Regions from separate parts of the Streptomyces sp. NPDC005262 genome, predicted to be linked through region 1. Evidence: riboswitches for the same ligand, from Rfam matches in the RefSeq annotation. Region 1 holds a riboswitch; the other holds the start of a gene.
The links. Region 1 has a riboswitch for glycine ahead of gcvP (aminomethyl-transferring glycine dehydrogenase). Riboswitches for the same ligand answer to the same signal wherever they lie in the genome.
Positions count from the first base shown of each region.

Region 2: it holds a riboswitch for glycine, as region 1 does, so the genes downstream of both, gcvT (glycine cleavage system aminomethyltransferase GcvT) here and gcvP (aminomethyl-transferring glycine dehydrogenase) in region 1, are expected to answer to the same signal.

Region 1 covers NZ_JBIAKK010000013.1:216,031-223,537, forward strand. Annotated here, with positions in the region: gene gcvP (aminomethyl-transferring glycine dehydrogenase) at 1-2,052, opposite strand, end outside; glycine riboswitch at 2,247-2,344, opposite strand; gene ACFYP5_RS28230 (PRC-barrel domain-containing protein) at 2,446-2,826, shown strand; gene ACFYP5_RS28235 (DNA polymerase IV) at 2,751-4,205, opposite strand; gene ACFYP5_RS28240 (MerR family transcriptional regulator) at 4,263-4,880, opposite strand; gene ACFYP5_RS28245 (bifunctional nuclease family protein) at 5,049-5,522, opposite strand; gene ACFYP5_RS28250 (MerR family transcriptional regulator) at 5,576-6,319, opposite strand; gene ACFYP5_RS28255 (FHA domain-containing protein) at 6,337-7,110, opposite strand; gene ACFYP5_RS28260 (DUF881 domain-containing protein) at 7,301-7,507, opposite strand, start outside.
Region 2 covers NZ_JBIAKK010000001.1:54,027-61,533, reverse strand. Annotated here, with positions in the region: gene glyA (serine hydroxymethyltransferase) at 1-308, opposite strand, end outside; gene gcvH (glycine cleavage system protein GcvH) at 329-706, opposite strand; gene gcvT (glycine cleavage system aminomethyltransferase GcvT) at 776-1,891, opposite strand; glycine riboswitch at 2,033-2,130, opposite strand; gene ACFYP5_RS00255 (AAA family ATPase) at 2,289-2,969, shown strand; gene ACFYP5_RS00250 (enhanced serine sensitivity protein SseB) at 3,050-3,820, shown strand; gene ACFYP5_RS00245 (enhanced serine sensitivity protein SseB C-terminal domain-containing protein) at 4,010-4,792, shown strand; gene ACFYP5_RS00240 (ABC transporter permease) at 5,296-6,294, shown strand; gene ACFYP5_RS00235 (ABC transporter substrate-binding protein) at 6,352-7,507, shown strand, end outside.

The sequences.
Region 1 (7,507 bases):
GGCGCCGTCGACGTACACCTGACCGCCAGCGTCGTGCACCTCGGCGCAGATGTCGGCGACGTGCTCCTCGAAGACGCCGTGCGTCGACGGGTACGTGATCATGAGCACGGCCAGCTCGTCGCGGTACTGCTGGATCTTGGCGCGGAGGTCCGCGACGTCGACCTCACCGTCGTCGGCGGTCTTCACCACGACGACCTTCATGCCCGCCATCACGGCGCTCGCGGCGTTGGTGCCGTGCGCGGAGGACGGGATGAGGCAGACGGTCCGCTGGTCGTCGCCGTTGGCCCGGTGGTACGCGCGCACGGCCAGCAGGCCCGCGAACTCGCCCTGCGAGCCCGCGTTCGGCTGAAGGGAGACCGCGTCGTATCCGGTGACCTCGGCGAGGCGCTCCTCCAGCTCACGGATGAGCGTGAGGAAACCCTCCGCCTGCTCGGCCGGCGCGAACGGGTGGAGCGCGCCGAATTCCGGCCAGGTGATCGACTCCATCTCGGCGGTCGCGTTCAGCTTCATGGTGCAGGAGCCGAGCGGAATCATGCCGCGGTCCAGCGCGTAGTCACGGTCGGCGAGCTTGCGCAGGTAGCGGAGCATCGCGGTCTCGGAGCGGTGCTGGTGGAAGACCGGGTGCTTGAGGAATGCATCGGTGCGCAGCAGGGACTCGGGCAGCGCGTCGGCGGCCGCACCGTCCAGCGCCTCGATGTCGCCGTCGGTGCCGAAGGCGGCCCACACGGCGGCGATCTGCGCACGGGTGGTGGTCTCGTCGCAGGCGAGGGAGACCAGGTCGGCGTCGACGAACCGCAGGTTGACACCGCGCTCACGGGCGTCGGCGACGACCTCGGCGGCCCTGCCCGGGACGCGCACGGTGAGCGTGTCGAAGTAGGCGTCGGTCTCGACGTCGATGGAGGCGGCCCGCAGGCCCTCGGCCAGGATCGCGGCGTAACGGTGCGTGCGCCGCGCGATCGTCCGCAGCCCGTCGGGGCCGTGGTAGACGGCGTACATCCCCGCCATGACGGCGAGCAGCACCTGTGCGGTACAGATGTTGCTGGTGGCCTTCTCACGGCGGATGTGCTGCTCACGGGTCTGCAGGGCGAGGCGGTACGCCTTGTTGCCGTCCGCGTCGACGGAGACACCGACGAGGCGTCCGGGCAGGCTGCGGGCGAACTTCTCGCGCACGGCCATGAAGCCCGCGTGCGGTCCGCCGAAGCCCATCGGCACGCCGAAGCGCTGCGTGGTGCCGACGGCGATGTCCGCGCCGAGGTCGCCGGGCGAGGTGAGGAGGGTCAGGGCCAGCAGGTCGGCGGCGACGGTGACGATGGCACCGAGCTCATGGGCCTGCTCGATGACGGGCTTGATGTCCCGGACGGCGCCGGAGGCACCCGGGTACTGGAGCAGCAGGCCGAACACACCGCGCTCGGCGATGTCGGCGGGGATGCCCTCGCCGAGGTCGGCGACGACCACCTCGACACCGGTCGGCTCGGCGCGGGTCTCTATCACGGCGATGGTCTGCGGCAGGGTGTCCGCGTCGACCAGGAAGACGCCGTTCTTGACCTTGCCGACGCGCCGTGCGAGTGCCATGGCCTCGGCGGCCGCTGTGCCCTCGTCGAGCAGCGAGGCGCCGGAGGTGGGCAGCCCGGTCAGCTCGGCGACCATCGTCTGGAAGTTCAGGAGGGCCTCGAGCCGGCCCTGCGAGATCTCCGGCTGGTACGGGGTGTAGGCCGTGTACCAGGCAGGGTTCTCCATGACGTTGCGAAGGATCACCGGCGGGGTGAAGGTGCCGTAGTAGCCGAGCCCGATCATCGGGGCGAGGACCTGGTTGCGGTCGGCGAGGGAGCGCAACTCGGCCAGGACCTCGGCCTCGGTGCGGGCCGTCGGCAGCTGCAGCGCCTCCGCGCTCTTGATGACGTCGGGCACCGCGGCCGCGGTCAGGTCGTCGAGCGAGCCGTAACCGACCTGGGCGAGCATCTTCGCCTGCGCCTCGGCATCGGGTCCGATGTGGCGCTGTTCGAAGGGGATGCCCTGCTCCAGCTGGGAGAGCGGAGTGCGACGGGGGGTCATGGTGGAGGCCTCCTGGTCTGTCACGACCTGCGAGGGGCACCGCGGCGCGGGTGCCCGGACGGCCTCCCCCTCTGTCATCTCAACCTGAGAGCTTCACCGGTCCGCCTTGCGGCGTACCGACTTTCACCGTCGGTGAGGTAGGGATCCGTCCCGGCGTCAGCCGCCACGAAACCCGCCCTGCTTTCCAGAGTGACCTCGTCCGTGCGGTACGGGGGCCTGAGAGATTCCGGGGAGGATTTGCTCCTTCGGCGCCTGCCGGATTTGCTCCGGAGGACTCTCCCGCACGGGGTCAGCGGCCATAGCCAGCCTACCAGCGGGCTTCGTCTCGGAAGTCTCGAGTGGCCGAAGCCCCGGATCTGCACTTTCGTAGTGCCTGTGGAGTAGCCGCGACCAATGGGAGGGACCGTGCAGACCGACATCGATCCGCGGAGCCTGATCGGCCGCAAGGCGTTCGACCGCAAGGGCACCAAGATAGGCACCATCGACGAGGTGTATCTCGACGACGCGACCGGCGTCCCCGAGTGGGCCGCCGTACGCACCGGACTGTTCAGCAGGGACGCCTTCGTCCCGCTGGAGCCCAGCGAATTCGTCGACGATTCGCTCCGCATCCCGTTCGACCGCGCACTGATCAAGGACGCACCCGACTTCGGCGTGGGCCGCCATCTCTCGCCGGAACAGGAGCTTCAGCTCTACCGGCACTACGGTCTGGACTCGCCGCCCGAGGAGCCTGGACCGGACCGCGACTTCGGCAGGCTGGCCGGCCAGGACGAGTAGTCCACGGGATCGCGCACCAGTGGCAACGGATCCGCGGGCGACAGCTCCGGATCGTCGATACGGAACGTGCGCACCCGGCCGGGCGGCGACTCCGGTTCCTCGAACCGCACTGTCACGCGGCCCACCCCGCTGCCCTGCACCCATCCGTGACCGTAGGTGTCATGGCGTACGTCGTGCCCGGCGGGCCAGCGCCGGGCCGCGAGCTGCTCGGGGGTCTCCTGCTCCGGTGCACCGGCCGCCGACACGTCCCCGTGCTCGCCGGGGCCCGGGTCCTCGGTGGCCGGGTCGGCGGGCGCGGCCCGCTCACCGGCCGCCTGCGCGAAGAGATCCTCCTGGGTGTAGTCGGCGAGCCCCGTGACGCCCACACCGAGGAGCCGTACGCCTCCGGTGGTGTCCACGGCCTCCAGGAGCCGCGCGGCCGCCTCTCTGACCACCGCGGGGTCGTCCGTGGGCCCCCGCAGCGTCTCGGACCGCGTGAGCGTCGAGAAGTCGTACCTGCGGACCTTCAGCACCACGGTCCGTCCCGACCGCTCCGCGGCCCGCAGCCGCTGCACACACCGGTCGGCCAGCCGGTCGACCTCCGTCCTGACCCGGACCCGGTCGTGCAGGTCCATGTCGAAGGTGTCCTCGACCGAGACCGACTTCGCGTCGCGCTCCGCCACGACGGGGCGGTTGTCGTACCCGAGGGCCATGCGGTGCAGTGAGACGCCGTGGGCCTTGCCGAGCAGCCGTACGAGCTCCGCCTCCCCGGCCTCGGCCAGGTCGTCGACCGTGGTCATCCCGGCGCGTCGCAGATGGTCCCCGGTGGCCGGTCCGACGCCGGGCAGGATCCGCACGGACATCGGCGCGAGCAGCTCGCGCTCGGTGCCCGGCTCGATGAGCAGCAGCCCGTTCGGCTTGGCCTCCTCCGAGGCGATCTTGGCCAGCATCTTCGAGCCCGCCAGGCCCACCGAGCCGGTGAGGCCGGTGACGGCTCTGATGGCGTCCCGCAGCTGCTCACCGACGGCCCGTGCCGAGGCCGAGTCGTCTGCCACCCCGCCGGCCTCCAGATCGACAAAGGCCTCGTCCAGGCTGAGCGGCTCCACCAGCGGTGAGAGCCGCCCGAGCAGCTCCATCACCTGGTCGCTGACCGTCCGGTACAGCAGGAAGCGTGGCACCAGGTACGCGGCGTTGGGTGCCAGACGCCGGGCCTGGGCCGTCGGCATCGCCGAGTGCACCCCGAACCGCCGGGCCTCGTACGACGCGGTGGCGACGACCCCGCGCGGCCCCAGCCCGCCCACCACGACCGGCTTGCCACGCAGGCTGGGCTTCGCCGCCTGCTCCGCAGAGGCGTAGAAGGCATCCATGTCGAGATGGAGGATGGTGGGCGCGGCTCTCACATCAATCGATGCTGCCCTACGGCACTGACAATCGCCGCACCCCTGATCCGCACGCGGTCAGACAGCGCGGTTGCGCCGCCGGGCAAGCTCGTCGGTGGGGTTGTTGCCGACCAACGTCTCACCGGTGTCCACCCGCTCGCCGTGCAGCTGCGACAGTGCGACGTCGACGTCCCGCCACACCACGCCGACGGCGATGCCGAAGACCCCCTGGCCCCCCTGGAGCAGATCCACGACCTCGTCGGGCGAGGAGCACTCGTAGACCGTCGCACCGTCGCTCATGAGCGTCATCCGCTCCAGATCCTGGAACCCCCGGGCGCGCAGATGCTGGACCGTGGTGCGGATGTTCTGCAGCGCCACACCGGTGTCCAGGAAGCGCTTCACGATCTTCAGCAGGACGACGTCCCTGAAGCTGTAGAGGCGCTGCGTGCCCGATCCGTAGGCGGGGCGCACGCTCGGCTCGACGAGCCCTGTCCGCGCCCAGTAGTCGAGCTGCCGATAGGTGATCCCGGCCGCCGCGCACGCCGTCGGCCCTCGATATCCGATGTCGCCGGCCGCTGCCGTACCGTCCCCTGCCATCGCCGCCGGTTGGACCGGTTGCCTGATGGTGTGGCCGGCTGTACTTCCGTGCTGCAGATACGGCCCACCCGCTGCCGTACCGTCGCCGCTGTTTCTCACGCCGACCTCCGTCCTTGACCTGCCATCTCGAAGGTAGGCAGTCACTCGGGGTGCGTCAACGATCGCCACACTCGGCACGCCGGGTGATAATCACCCTGAGGGTGGTTTCCCGTGTCCCATTCCCGGGAATGGCTTGCCGGATGCGGTGACGGAACCTCCGCAGGACGGTCACTGGCTGTTGGTACCGAAGTCCTCCGGTGAGATCTGGTCGAGGAACTCCCGGAACTTCTCGACCTCGTCCTCCTGCTCGTCCGGGATGGCGATACCCGCGTCGTCGAGCACCCCGTCACTGCCGTAGATCGGCGTGCCGGTGCGCAGCGCGAGCGCTATGGCGTCGGACGGACGCGCGCTCACCTCCACCCCGCCGGCGAAGACCAGCTCCGCGTAGAAGACCCCTTCCCGGAGGTCCGTGATGCGGACCTCGGTGAGCTCCTGGCCGAGGGCCTCGAGCACATCCTTGAAGAGATCATGGGTCAGCGGCCTGGCCGGAGCCATGCCCTGCTGGGCGAAGGCGATCGCGGTCGCCTCACCAGGACCGATCCAAATGGGGAGGTACCGGTCGCCTCCCACTTCACGCAGGAGCACGATCGGTTGGTTGGAGGGCATTTCCACCCGGACACCCACAACGTCGAGCTCGTTCACACAGCAACCCTAGGACGTGCTCGGCAGGTTTGGGTAGTCGGGCTCCCCCGTGATCAGTGGAGTCGGATCCGCAGAGCGGTCTGCACGAAGGCCGAATGAAGCCGTACGGACAGCTCCGCGAGCTCCTTCACCGTGGCCTCCGCATGGGCTCTGGTCTGCGGATTCCGGTGCCGGCGCAAGGGAGCGACCACCTGCTCGATCAGCCCGGCCTCACGCTCCGCAGCCCCTCGCATGGCCCGCAGATGACGCGGTTCGAGACCGAATCGACCCAGATCCGCCACAAGTTTGGCCACGGTCACCGTCTCGGCGTCGTAGCCGCCTTCCGCCGTCGGAGCGACAAGGCCGTACGACTCCCACTCCTCGAGCTCGCTCTCGGTGACCTCGGCCGCTGCCAGCAGCTCCGCGCGGCCGATCCGCGCCGCGGTCGCCCGCCCGGACTCGGCGTCGCCGGAACCGTCGGTCAGGTCCCGCTGCCCGCCCGCGGACGGCAGGGACGCCTGTTCACCGCGGGCGAGGGCGTCCAGGTGCTCCCGGATGACCTTCAGCGGGAGATAGTGGTCCCGCTGCATCCGGAGCACCTGTGCCAGCCGCTCGACGTCGTCGGGCCGGAACTTCCGGTATCCGGAAGGCGTCCGCTGCGGCTCGACGAGACCCTCGGCCTCCAGAAAACGAATCTTGGAGATGGTGACTTCGGGAAATTCGTCCCGCAGCTGCAGGAGCACCGCGCCGATACTCATCGCACGGTCGGCGGCGGTGGCGGTGCCGTGACCGGCACCGCCCGTCGGTGTTCTCAGCATGGACCTTCCCTGACGGGTCAGATGCCCCGCTGGCTCGCGTAGAAGACCAGCCGGTACTTCCCGATCTGCACTTCGTCGCCGTTGGACAGCGCGACGGAGTCGATGCGCTCACGATTGACGTACGTGCCGTTGAGACTGCCGACGTCCTCGACCGTGAAGCTGCCGTCGGGGTTCCGGCGGAACTCCACATGGCGGCGCGAGACCGTCACGTCGTCGAGGAAGATGTCGCTCTGCGGGTGGCGGCCGGCCGTGGTCAGCTCGCTGTCCAGCAGGAAGCGGCTGCCGGAGTTCGGACCGCGACGCACCACCAGGAGCGCCGAGCCGAGCGGCAGGGCGTCGACGGCGGCCTGTGCCTCGGGAGAGAGGGACGGCACGGACGTCTGCCCCGTGGCTTCCGCCTCGTACGCCTCGAGACCGGAGATGGAAATGGTCGAGGTCGTCTCCGAGGGGCGCTCGGACGGAGCACCACCCCTCAGCGGCGCACCACAGTTGGAGCAGAAACGACTGGCCTCGGCGTTGCGATGACCGCACCTCGTACAGACCGGCATGGACGCGAACCCTCCACCCGTACTTGAGGTCGATGGATCTCCGAAACCTATGCGGCCCGCACCGGCAGGGTCAACAGACGACGCGCCGGAACCACCCGAAATGTCGCCGCCCGCACCCGCCACCTCGTCGCGGAAGAGCGGGCGTTCCGTGCCCTGCTCATCGGCCTGGCCATGGCGCGGTGCGCGATGGCGGGCAGCTTCATCGCGTGCGCTCTTGCCGAACAACTTCCCAAACAACTTCACGGGCGATTCCCCTTGACCGAAATAGACCCGCCCGTGGGGCAGGACGAACCCTGAATGAACACACCTGCCGACCCGGACATCTTCACAACGTCCGTAGTCACTCGACAGTTTCCACCACGCGTCACCATTACGATGCGGCGACCCCCCGCAACCTCGTGCCTGTGTCCTTCGCCCCCCGTACCCGCCGGCGTCACTGGGAGGACGACCGAGCGTAGTCAGGCCGCTTCGCCGGTCGCAAGGCATCCACCACGATGTCGTCAGCCTGTGCCACATGCACGGTGGCCTGCTCCTTCTCCAGCGTCTGTACGACGCCGCCTGGGATGTTCAGCGCCGGCTCCAGGTCCTGCGGCTTGCCGATGACGTCGAAGACGTACGGCGCGGAGATGTGCCGGTCGTC
Region 2 (7,507 bases), on a different contig from region 1:
GCGTTGGCCTGCGCACCCGAGTGCGGCTGGACGTTCGCGGCCTCGGCGCCGAACAGCGCCTTGATCCGGTCGATGGCGATCTGCTCGACCACGTCGACGTGCTCGCAGCCGCCGTAGTAGCGGCGGCCCGGGTAGCCCTCGGCGTACTTGTTGGTGAGGACGGAGCCCTGGGCCTCCATGACCGCGACCGGAGCGAAGTTCTCCGAGGCGATCATTTCGAGAGTGGACTGCTGACGGTGGAGCTCGGCGTCGACGGCGGCGGCGACGTCCGGGTCCAGCTCGTGGAGGGAGGAGTTGAGAAGCGACATCAGGTGGTCCCTTGGGGTCTTTAGTTGCCGGAGAACTCGGAGTACTCGTCTGCGGAGAGCAGGTCCTTCGGCTCTTCCGTGATGCGTACCTTGAACAGCCAGCCGCCCTCGAAGGGAGCGGAGTTCACCAGCGCCGGGTCGTCCACGACGTCCTGGTTCGCGGCGGTGACCTCACCGGTCACCGGCGAGTACAGGTCGCTGACGGACTTGGTCGACTCCAGCTCACCGCAGGTCTCGCCCTCGGTCACCGTGTCACCGACCTCGGGGAGCTGGGCGTAGACGACGTCGCCGAGCGCGTTGGCCGCGAACTCGGTGATACCGATCGTGGCCACACCGTCCTCGACGGCCGACAGCCACTCGTGCTCCTTGCTGTAACGCAGCTGCTGGGGGTTGCTCATGACCTGAATTCTCCTGTACGCGGGGGAGTGCTGATGAACGGTGGTCTTACGGGCTGAGACGCGACTGCGTCACTTCTGCCGCTTGTAGAACGGCAGGGTCACGACCTCGTACGGCTCGTGGCTGCCGCGGATGTCCACTCCGACGCCCGCGGTCCCGGGCGCGGCGTGCGCGGCGTCCAGGTACGCGATGGCGATCGGCTTGCCGAGGGTCGGGGACGGGGCACCGGAGGTGACCTGGCCGATGATCTGCCCCTCGGCGACGACGGGGAAACCGGCGCGCGGCACCCGGCGGCCCTCGGCGATCAGGCCGACCAGCTTGCGCGGCGGGGCGCTCTCGGCACGCTCGGCGGCGGCCTCCAGTGCCTTGCGGCCGACGAAGTCGCCCTCCTTCTCGAACTTCACGACCCGGCCCAGACCGGCATCGAACGGCGTCAGCTCGGTGGTCAGCTCGTGCCCGTACAGCGGCATGCCCGCCTCCAGGCGCAGCGTGTCACGGCAGGACAGGCCGCACGGGATGAGGCCGTGCGGGGCGCCCGCCGCGGTGAGGGCCTGCCAGAGCTGCTCGGCGTGCTCGGGGGCCACGAACAGCTCGAAGCCGTCCTCGCCGGTGTAGCCGGTGCGGGCGATCAGCGCGGGCACGCCGGCGACGGTGCCGGGCAGGCCCGCGTAGTACTTCAGACCGTCCAGGTCGGCGTCGGTGACCGAGGCCAGGATGGCGGGGGACTCGGGGCCCTGGACGGCGATCAGCGCGTACGCGTCGCGGTCGTCGCGCACCACAGCGTCGAACCCGTCGGCGCGGGCGGTCAGGGCGTCCAGCACGATCTGGGCGTTCCCGGCGTTGGCGACGACCATGTACTCGGTCTCGCCGAGGCGGTAGACGATCAGGTCGTCCAGGATCCCGCCGTCCTCGGCGCAGATCATCGTGTAGCGGGCGCGGCCGACGGCGACGGTGCCGATGTTGCCGACCAGCGCGAAGTTCAGGAACGCCGCTGCCTGCGGGCCGGTGACGGTGATCTCGCCCATGTGCGACAGGTCGAAGAGGCCGGCCTTCGTACGCACCGCGTTGTGCTCGTCGCGCTCACTCGCGTACCGCAGCGGCATGTCCCAGCCCGCGAAGTCGGTCATGGTCGCGCCCAGCGAGCGGTGCAGGGCGTCGAGGGCGGTGAGACGGGGGGCGTTGCTCATAGGTCTGGCTCCCAGGGCATGACGACGAGGACGATCCCTCCCCATCTGTCATCGGAACCTGAGAGGTTCGCCGAGAGACCCTGACGGGTTCGGCTTGCACCTTGGGTGGAGCCGCCGCGGCGGCTCGCTTTTCAGATCTGCCTCATCCACGCGGTACGGGGCCTGAGAGATTCAAGGGAGGATCTTGCTCCTTCGGCGCCCGGCACGGTCAACGGCCGGAACTCTCCCGCGTGGATTCAAGCGGCCTTTATGCAGTTGGCCGGGTCATCATCGCACGCATTGCGGAAGAGTGGGGCGTCGGTACCGCGTGAGGGAAACGAACGGTGGGACGGTTGTCTCGCATTGCCTTTTCTTTACACTTCGAGGGCAGGCGTGGGTGACCGACAGGGGGAGGGCAATGACGTTGCAGCGGTACGCGACGACCGCGGGGGTCGCGCACGGCGCGATGACCGCGCAGCCGGGCACACCTGTCCGGGAAAGGCTCGGCACGCACGCACCCGTCGTGCGCGATCTGCGCGAGCGCGCCGGGCGCAGCCCGCGCGGCCTGCACTTCGCCGCGGGCGATGTGGTGGTGGTCTCCGGGCTGCCGGGCAGCGGCAAATCGACGCTCATCCGGCGAGCGGTGGCCGTACGGGCCATCGACTCCCAGGACACCCGGGACCGCTGGGCGCGGCGAGTGCCCCGCTTACTCCCGTACGCCCTCTACCGCCCGCTGGTCCGTGTCGCCCACTACTGGGGGCTCTGGCGGGCGCTGCGCTCCGGTGACCCGGTCGTGGTCCACGACTGCGGTACCCAGGCGTGGGTGCGGGGCTGGCTGGCCCGGGACGCGCGACGCCGCGGCCGTGTCCTTCACCTCGTCCTGCTGGACGTCACCCCTCAGGTGGCGAGGGAGGGCCAGCGCGAGCGAGGGCGCGGAGTCTCGGGTTACGCCTTCGCCCGGCACCGCAGGGCCGTCGGCAGGCTGCTGCGGGACACCGAGGCCGGCATCCTGCCGCCCGGCTGCTGCTCGGCGGTGCTGCTGGACCGGGAGGCGGCCGGGATGCTCGCCCGGATCACATTCACCGACCACAGCCTGTAGCACCACTGCCGCCCGTCAGCGCGGAAGGGCGCGCCAGAGTTACTGTTCTGCGGCAAGCCGTGGGGCGAGAAGGGGAAGCAGTGGACATTCCGGCACCGGTCCAGACCCATTTGCAGGGCGGATGGCCGGCCAATGAGCTCGAAGAGGTGCTCGGGGCCTCGCTCGGCAGCCCGGAAGCGGGCGGCCGGCTCGTCGAAGTGCTCGGCCGCAGTCATCTCTGGGTGCCCCTTCCCAACGGCGGCGGTCCCGACGCCCCGTCGCTCGATCTGCCCACGGTGGAGATCGAGGGTGCGGCGTACGTTCCCGTCTTCAGCTCCGAACAGCAGTTCCTGAGCTGCGTCGGCACCCATATGTCCTTCACCGTGGCGCCTGCCCGCGAATTCGCCCGCGGACTGCCCCCGCAGCTCGGCATCGCGGTGAATCCGGGTGGCGCCGTCGGCATGCCGCTGCCGCCGCCCGCCGTCGCCGAGCTCTGCCGCGCCGGACGCACCTCTCTGGACGGGCCGGCCAGCGGCGGCCGTGTCCGCCTGTACGAGCCGGACTGGCAGGAGGAGCCCGTCGACTTCCTCGCCGCCGCGGCCGGCGAATTCGAGGAGAGCGGTGTCGTGCGCACCGCCCGTCGCACGCTGGCCAGCATCGAGGGCGGCGACCCCGTCCTCTTCATAGGCGTCGAGTTCTCGACGTGGGACGGTGCCGGACGCAATGCCCCGATGGATGCCCTGGGCCGCGCGCTCGGCCGGGTCGAGGTGCCCTGGCCGGTCAACCTGGTCCTGCTGGACGTGGCGCAGGACCCGGTAGCCGACTGGATGCGGGCCAGGATCCGGCCGTTCTACCAGCGCGAGGGCCACTGAGCGGCCTGCCGCCCCCTTGCCGGAGCCCGGCGGCCGGTGCGCGACCCGTCGGCCTGTGACGTCAAGTCGGTGTCAGGGACGCCGCTTAAGCTGGTTTGATGATGGCTAGTGCCTCGGCCACCGTGCCGCACCCGTGTGCCCCGGGAGCGGCAGGCCGACACAGTGGATCGAAGAGGGGCGGGACCCAGGGTGAGTGCGTCAGGCACCGCGGCGGCCGGGCAGGTCGAGCACATGCTGCGTCAGGTGACGCCCGGGCGCTACGACGCGTACGAGGCGTTGCTGCGGGCCCTCGCCCAGGACCGGATCTGGATGCTGCTCTGGCACGGCCAGGCCGGATCGCCGGACGCCCAGTACGGGAACATGGAGATCGACGGGCTCGGCTACGCCCCCTGCGTGACCTCGGCCCAGGAACTCGCGGCCAGCGGATGGAACCGGGCCCATGAGGTGGTCACGGGCGTCGACATCGCCCGCGCCCTCTTTCCCGACCGCTGGGGCATCTGGCTCAACCCGCACGCCCCCGGTGGCGGCGTCGGCATTCCCTGGCTGGATCTGAGACGGATCGCCACCGGACTCGACCGGATGCCCGCGGGCCCCCTCCGGCTCACCGAGCCGGCCATCGAGATCCCGCAGTTCTACGCACTGCTGTCGCAGAACGCCCATCGCACCCCTGCGATCCGCTCGCTGCGCCGCGCCTGGGTGCAGCCCGCACTGGGTGTCCCCTATCTCGCCATCGGTCTCGATCTCTACGACACGAGTCAGTCCTCCGTCGACACGGTGCGCGCGATGATGCAGCAGTCGATCGGCGCGGTCCCGGACGGGCTCCCCGTCTCGACCGTCGCCATGTCCGACGAGTACGACCCGGTCGCGATGTGGCTGCGTGCCAACGCCCGCCCGTTCTACGACCGCGAGGCACACGCCCAGGCCGGTCCGCCGCCCGCCGCCGGTTCCGCCTACGGGTACCCCTTCGGGTAGATGAGCCGGAGGCGTCCGGGATTGTCCCGCCGCGCCCCCGACGGGCAGGCGCGCCCGGTGAGTTGACCCGGGCTGTGCGCCGATCCTGCCGAAATCGCTTGAGCTACCGGCAAATGACGTCACGGAAGCCCAAGTCCGGACAATTCCTGCCTACCGGAGCATCCGGCGCTTCCCATGGATCCTGGAGCAACTGGCCGGAAAACAGCGGTGGTTCGAAAGCCTGAATCCGCTCCCCGGGCAACGCTGTCCGGATTACGGAATCCTTCTGACCTCATCACGTTTGAGCAAACATTCCCCGTCAGGTCTGGCGGGTGATCGCAGGCGCGTTGAAGACTCCCCGGACAGAGGGATGTCGGTTCCGGTGCAGAGCGCTCCGGAACGGGACGCCGTTCCTCGGCACCACCTGAACCACCCGGCAACACGGCAGCAACGGACCGCACCGTCGACCCGGGCGGCCGCCAAGCATCGTCGGCAACCGTCGGCACGGGCAAGCACGAGGGACGATGACCGCACCCATAGAGACCACTGAATCGCAGGCCGGTTCTCAGCCCGAGTCTGTGCTGAAGGGCGTCAAGGCCTCACAGATCGAGGGTCGTTCGCTAGGACGGATCGCCTGGAACCGCTTCAAACGCGACAAGGTGGCAGTCGCCGGCGGCATCGTTGTCATCCTGCTGGTGCTGCTGGCCGTGCTCTCCAAGCCGATCCAGGCGATGTTCGGTCTCGACCCCAACGAGTTCCACCAGGACCTGATCGACCCGGCGCTGCTGTCGCCCAAGGGCGCCTGGGGCGGCATGAGCTGGGATCATCCCCTCGGTGTCGATCCGCAGTACGGACGCGACATCCTGTCCCGGATCATCGAGGGTTCCTGGGTGTCCCTCCTCGTCGCGGGCGGCGCGACTCTGGTCTCCGTGATCATCGGTGTGATCATGGGCGTCACCGCAGGCTTCTACGGAGGCTGGGCCGACAGCCTCATCAGCCGCACGATGGACGTCTTCCTCGCCTTCCCGCTGCTCCTCTTCGCGATCTCCATCTCGGCCTCGCTCCAGGACGGAGCGTTCGGACTGTCGGGGCTGCCGCTCAGGATCGCGGTGCTGATCTTCGTCATCGGCTTCTTCAGCTGGCCGTACATGGGCCGGATCGTCCGCGCCCAGACGCTCAGCCTGCGCGAGCGGGAGTTCGTGGAGGCGGCCCGAAGCCTGGGCGCCCGCGGCCCGTTCATCCTGATGCGGGAGCTGCTGCCCAACCTGGTCGCGCCGATCCTGGTCTACTCCACGCTGCTGATCCCGACGAACATCCTCTTCGAGGCGGGGCTCAGCTACCTGGGTGTCGGAATCGCTCCGCCGCAGGCCTCCTGGGGAGGCATGCTCTCCACGGCCGCCGAGATCTACCAGGCCGATCCGCAGTACATGATCGTGCCGGGTCTGGCGATCTTCATCACCGTTCTGGCGTTCAATCTGCTGGGTGACGGGCTCCGTGATGCCCTCGACCCGCGCAGCAAGTAATCCGCGGCACCTGCCAACACTTCTGCCGCAACCATCGATCGAGGGGGCATTCCTCAGGTGAAGACCAAAAGAGCGACAGCTGCGATCGCCACAGCTGTGGCAATCGCGCTGGGGGCAACCGCCTGTGGCGGTTCGGACAGCGACAGCAAGAGCAAGGGTGGTAGCAGTGGCGCCACCGACGCCGCGCTGACCTCCGTAGTCAACAAGTCGGACAAGAAGGGTGGCACGCTCGCCCTCGCACTGTCGGACGAGCCGGACTCCCTCGACCCCGGCAACACGTACTACGGCTGGGTGCAGAACTTCGCGCGCCTCTACGGCCGTACGCTGACCAGCTTCAAGCCGGCCGCCGGTGGCGCCGGTCTGGAGGTCGTCCCGGACCTCGCGGAGTCGCTGGGCAAGCCCAGCGCCGACGCGAAGACGTGGACGTACACCCTGAAGAAGGGCCTGAAGTACGAGGACGGTTCGCCGATCACCTCGAAGGACATCAAGTACGCCATCGAGCGAAGCAACTTCTCGCCCGAGGCGCTGTCCAACGGCCCGACGTACTTCAAGGCGCACCTCATCGGCGGCGACAAGTACAAGGGTCCGTACAAGGACAAGAACCCGGACGGCATCGCGTCCATCGAGACCCCGGACGACAGCACCATCGTCTTCAAGCTGAAGGACGCCTTCGCGGACTTCGACTACCTCGCGACCTTCTCGCAGACGGCCCCCGTGCCGGCCGCGAAGGACAAGGGCGCCGAGTACGTCCAGCACATCGTGTCCTCGGGTCCGTACAAGTTCGCTTCGTACGAGGAGGGCAAGAGCGCCAGCCTCGTCCGTAACGAGAACTGGGACCCGAAGACGGACCCGATCCGCCCGGCCCTGCCGGACAAGATCAACATCCGCTTCAAGGTCAAGCAGGAGACGGTCGACAACGACCTTCTCGCGGACAACCTCACGGTGGACGCGGCCGGCACCGGTGTGGCCCCCGCCACGCAGCCCAAGGTCCTGACCGACCAGAAGCTCAAGAAGCAGACGGACAACGCGTACGCGGGCGCCACCTCGTACATCGGTCTGAACGTGCACGTGAAGCCGTTCGACAACATCCACTGCCGCAAGGCCGTGCAGTGGGGTATCGACAAGGCGTCGGTCCAGGCCGCCCAGGGTGGCGACCCGAAGGGTGACGTCGCGACGACGCTGCTGCCGCCGACCGTCAGCGGGTACAGCAAGT